DNA from 2 places in the Solibacillus kalamii genome. Region 2 is predicted to be linked to the other one. Evidence: a T-box and tRNA genes for the amino acid it is inferred to sense, from the RefSeq annotation. Region 2 holds a T-box; the other holds one or more tRNA genes.

Region 1 (2,393 bases), on a different contig from region 2:
ATCTTTCTAAACTTCATTCCTCTATTTGCTACAATCTTTGCTGTACTGTTTTTAAATGAGCAACTCCTCATCGCTCAGGTAATCGGAGGCATTGCGGTAATTACAGGAGTATTTATTTCATCGATCAAATAAAGGAGTGCACAATGTATGCACCCCCTTACCTTATTTTACATCTGTATAAATAACCGTCACATCTGGATGGTTGTGCAGTGCGCTCGCAGGGAAATCTTCTGTTACGACACCGCTGCGTAAACGATCAAAGGCCTCTTGTTTTGATGCACCCGAAATTAATAATACAATCTTTTTAGAACTTAAAATCGTTTTGATACCCATTGTAATGGCATGTGTCGGCACATCATCAATTGAATCAAAATAGACTTGATTCGCTTCACGTGTAGACTGTGCAAGCTCTACAATATTTGTACCTAAATCAAAAGGAGTTCCAGGTTCATTAAAACCGATATGTCCATTTACACCAATTCCTAAAAGCTGTATATCAATATTTCCCGCCGCATTAATCAATGCATCATATTCAGCGGCAGCTTTTTCTAAATTCGACTTATTACCAGCTGGTAAATAAATATTTTCACGTTTCATATCGATATGATTAAACAGGTTATAGTCCATATAATAATGGTAGCTCGCTTCATTTGCCGGATTAATACCGATATATTCATCCAAGTTGAAAGACTTGGCCTGTTTAAAAGATATTTCGCCTGCCTTATACGCAGCTACAAGCTTTTTGTAAAAGCCTTCCGGGGTACCTCCTGTAGCCATTCCAAATACCGTTGCACTATCCTTTTTTAATTGATCTATAAAAATTGTTGCGGCAATTTTACTCAACTCATCATAGTTTGCCGCTTCAATCCACTTAAAATTTGTTGCTACATTCATTTGTTTAATTCCCTACTTCCTCGCTATATTACATAATTTATATCGCTTAAATAAAATACGTTTTTTTAAAATTCATTCCTAACATCACTATGTTAATTTTATAGTAAATAATTTTAATACGCCAGAAAAAACGTGCAGGATTTTCTGGAAAACATACTATTTTTCTTTGTATATAATATGATATTCTCCATCACTAATTTCCCAATATTCCGTACAAAGACTTTATTTTGCTCATTACCATATAAAAGAATCGATAGATCTATTCTTTCCTAATTTCAATTATAAATAACACTGTTGGAATCGGATTCTATAATCTATTCTATGCTCTTTAAAAAGAAGATGGGACTTTATATATCGATTATAAAAACAAAAAAAGACTTCACAGTTCATACTGTGAAGTCTTTTTTACAGATACCGAGTGTGGGACTTGAACCCACACGCCTCGCGGCAACGGATTTTGAGTCCGTCGTGTCTGCCATTCCACCAACTCGGCAAAATAAGGTAAAAAAAATCGGTTTCTCCGATTAAATAAAATATGGAGGCGGCAACCGGATTTGAACCGGTGATAAAGGTGTTGCAGACCTGTGCCTTACCACTTGGCTATGCCGCCATATTTGGAGCGGAAGACGAGGTTCGAACTCGCGACCCCCACCTTGGCAAGGTGGTGTTCTACCACTGAACTACTTCCGCAAAATAAAAAAATGGCTGGGGTACCTGGATTCGAACCAGGGCATGACGGAATCAAAATCCGTTGCCTTACCGCTTGGCTATACCCCAAATATTTAAATTATGATATAGAATGGGGCGACTGATGGGAATCGAACCCACGAATGCCTGAACCACAATCAGGTGCGTTAACCACTTCGCCACAACCGCCACTATATTATAATTTTAACACTTAAACCTAAATAAAAATGGGGCGACTGATGGGAATCGAACCCACGAATGCCTGAACCACAATCAGGTGCGTTAACCACTTCGCCACAACCGCCACTATATTATTTTAAGTATTTTTAAGTTATTTGGCAGGGGCAGTAGGAATCGAACCCACACTGACGGTTTTGGAGACCGTAGTTCTACCTTTAAACTATGCCCCTATCAAAAGGATGGTGGAGGGGGACGGATTCGAACCGCCGAACCCTAAGGAGCGGATTTACAGTCCGCCGCGTTTAGCCACTTCGCTACCCCTCCAGGTAATGGTGCCGGCGAAAGGAGTCGAACCCTCGACCTACTGATTACAAGTCAGTTGCTCTACCAACTGAGCTACACCGGCAAAAATATGGTGGGTTTGGACGGAATCGAACCGCCGACACTTAGAGCTTCAATCTAATGCTCTACCAACTGAGCTACAAACCCACAATTTAATTTTTTGAAAAAATGGCGGTCCCGACCGGGATCGAACCGGCGATCTCCTGCGTGACAGGCAGGCATGTTAACCGCTACACCACGGGACCATTTGGTTGCGGGGGCAGGACTTGAACCTGCGACCTTCGGGTTAT
Region 2 (2,393 bases):
TTGTGTTTAATTTATTGTCAATCACACTATTAACGATTTGGCATGATTGGCCACAATACATCATATTTTTAACGATGATGGGCTTTAGTGGAGGGATTGTGTACCCGGCGATTTATGCGATTGCAGGGAGTGCCTGGCCAGAAGGGGGGCGACGTGCTTTTAACTCGATCTTTTTGGCAAACAACGTAGGGGTCGCAATCGGCCCGGCATTGGCTGGCATTGTTGCCGATATTAAGTTTGACTATGTATTTAGTGCGAATCTATTTTTCTATGCTGTATTTTTTGTGCTTGTCATCACAACATATAAGCGTTTTGATATGAAGGGACTGACAACAAAACCGTTCTCAGGTAATGAGACAAAAAGAAGAAACAGAGGACCGATTGTGGCGCTTAGTATATTAAGTATATCTTTAATCGTCTGCTGGTTAAGCTACTCCCAATGGAGCGCGACCATTTCTTCTTATACACAAGGGTTAGGAATGAGCCTGTCCGAGTACAGTTTACTATGGACAATCAACGGCTTCATGATCGTTGCTGTTCAGCCGATTATCCGTCCGCTTGTCACACGTTGGGAAAACAAAATAAAGCATCAGCTGGTACTTGGGCTGATATTGATGTCGCTATCTTATATCGTCGTTTATTTTGCCCAGGACTTTAAGATGTTTGCTGCAGCGATGGTCATTTTGACATTTGGGGAAGTGTTCTTCACACCGGTCATTCCGATGATTGCCAATAAACTTGCACCACATGGACAAGAAGGTTTTTATCAAGGGCTCGTCAATAGTGCATCGACAATTGGGCGGATGATTGGGCCTGTGTTTGGCGGGTTAATGGTAGATTTATATGGCATGCAAATATTAATGCTTATATTATCGATACTAATTATCATTGCCATTATTCCATGTCTGGTCTTTGATCGTACGCTAGGAAAAGAACAAACATAAAACAGTTACTTGTGCTTTTGTGTTGAATTCGTTAAAATGAATGAAATAATAATATTGACTGTGATGAGGAATAGTAAATGGACACACTTTATAGAGAGCTGGCGGCAGGTGGAAGCCGGTAAGTGTCAAGTTGAACTCGCCTCGGAGTTTGCTTTAGTGAAATAATAGTAGCTAATGGCCGTGTATTCGCGTTAAGAAATGAAGCTGAGTGCTGCGTCACTAATTTGGGTGGTACCGCGGGAGTAAAAATACCTCTCGTCCCTTCTTATCATAAGATGGGGCGGGATTTTTTTATTTTTTAAATATTCTGTTAAATCATTGATGATACGCCTAAAATACATAAACCACAGCAAGAATATATTTAAAGGAGGAATTATTGTGAGTTTTAATCATCAGCAAATTGAGAAAAAGTGGCAAACGTTTTGGGATGTCAATAAAACATTCAAAACTGAAAATGAAATGGATAAGCCAAAATTTTATGCATTGGATATGTTCCCTTATCCATCAGGTGCGGGTCTGCACGTAGGACACCCTGAAGGTTATACAGCGACAGATATTTTGTCTCGTTTTAAACGTATGCAAGGCTACAATGTTCTTCATCCAATGGGTTGGGATGCATTCGGTTTACCTGCAGAGCAATATGCACTTGATACAGGGAATGACCCAGCTGAATTTACGGCTAAAAACATCGCGACATTCAAACGTCAAATTAACGAGCTAGGCTTCTCTTATGACTGGGATCGTGAAATTAACACAACTGATCCGTCTTATTATAAATGGACGCAATGGATTTTCACTAAGTTAGTGGAAATGGATTTAGCGTATGTAGATGAAGTGGCAGTAAACTGGTGTGAAGCATTAGGTACGGTTCTTGCTAACGAGGAAGTAATCGACGGAGTTTCTGAGCGTGGCGGTCACCCGGTAGTACGTCGTCCGATGCGACAATGGGTACTGCGTATTACAAAATATGCAGACCGTTTAGTCGATGATTTAGTTGATGTTGACTGGCCTGAATCAATTAAGGAAATGCAACGTAACTGGATCGGCCGTTCTGAAGGCGCACAAGTGAAATTCACTGTTGCTGGCACAGACAAAAACTTCGAAGTATTTACAACACGTCCGGATACATTATTTGGCGCGACATACTGTGTATTAGCACCAGAGCATAAATTAGTAGCTGACATTACTACTGCAGAGCAAAAAGAAGCGGTAGAGGCATACTTGGAAAAAGTATCATTAAAATCTGATTTAGAACGTACAGACTTAGCAAAAGAAAAAACAGGGGTATTCACAGGTGCTTATGCAGTGAACCCGATCAACGGCAAACAAGTGCCGATCTGGATTGCGGATTATGTATTGGCAACATACGGAACTGGTGCAATTATGGCTGTTCCTGCACATGATGAGCGTGACTATGAATTTGCAAAAGAGTTTAATTTAGAAATCATT

The links. The T-box of region 2 lies ahead of leuS (leucine--tRNA ligase). A T-box ahead of a tRNA ligase gene usually reads a tRNA of that ligase, here a tRNA-Leu.
Region 1: it has a tRNA-Leu gene. The T-box ahead of leuS (leucine--tRNA ligase) is inferred to sense a tRNA for this amino acid. The anticodon was not compared.

Annotation. Positions count from the first base shown of each region.
Region 1 is NZ_NHNT01000013.1:116,993-119,385, forward strand. It holds gene CBM15_RS16545 (DMT family transporter) at 1-132, shown strand, start outside; gene nagB (glucosamine-6-phosphate deaminase) at 163-894, opposite strand; tRNA gene CBM15_RS16555 (tRNA-Leu) at 1,307-1,387, opposite strand; tRNA gene CBM15_RS16560 (tRNA-Cys) at 1,431-1,504, opposite strand; tRNA gene CBM15_RS16565 (tRNA-Gly) at 1,510-1,584, opposite strand; tRNA gene CBM15_RS16570 (tRNA-Gln) at 1,597-1,671, opposite strand; tRNA gene CBM15_RS16575 (tRNA-His) at 1,695-1,770, opposite strand; tRNA gene CBM15_RS16580 (tRNA-His) at 1,810-1,885, opposite strand; tRNA gene CBM15_RS16585 (tRNA-Trp) at 1,918-1,991, opposite strand; tRNA gene CBM15_RS16590 (tRNA-Tyr) at 2,002-2,085, opposite strand; tRNA gene CBM15_RS16595 (tRNA-Thr) at 2,092-2,167, opposite strand; tRNA gene CBM15_RS16600 (tRNA-Phe) at 2,175-2,250, opposite strand; tRNA gene CBM15_RS16605 (tRNA-Asp) at 2,273-2,348, opposite strand.
Region 2 is NZ_NHNT01000015.1:71,316-73,708, reverse strand. It holds gene CBM15_RS17420 (MDR family MFS transporter) at 1-944, shown strand, start outside; T-box leader at 996-1,210, shown strand; gene leuS (leucine--tRNA ligase) at 1,323-2,393, shown strand, end outside.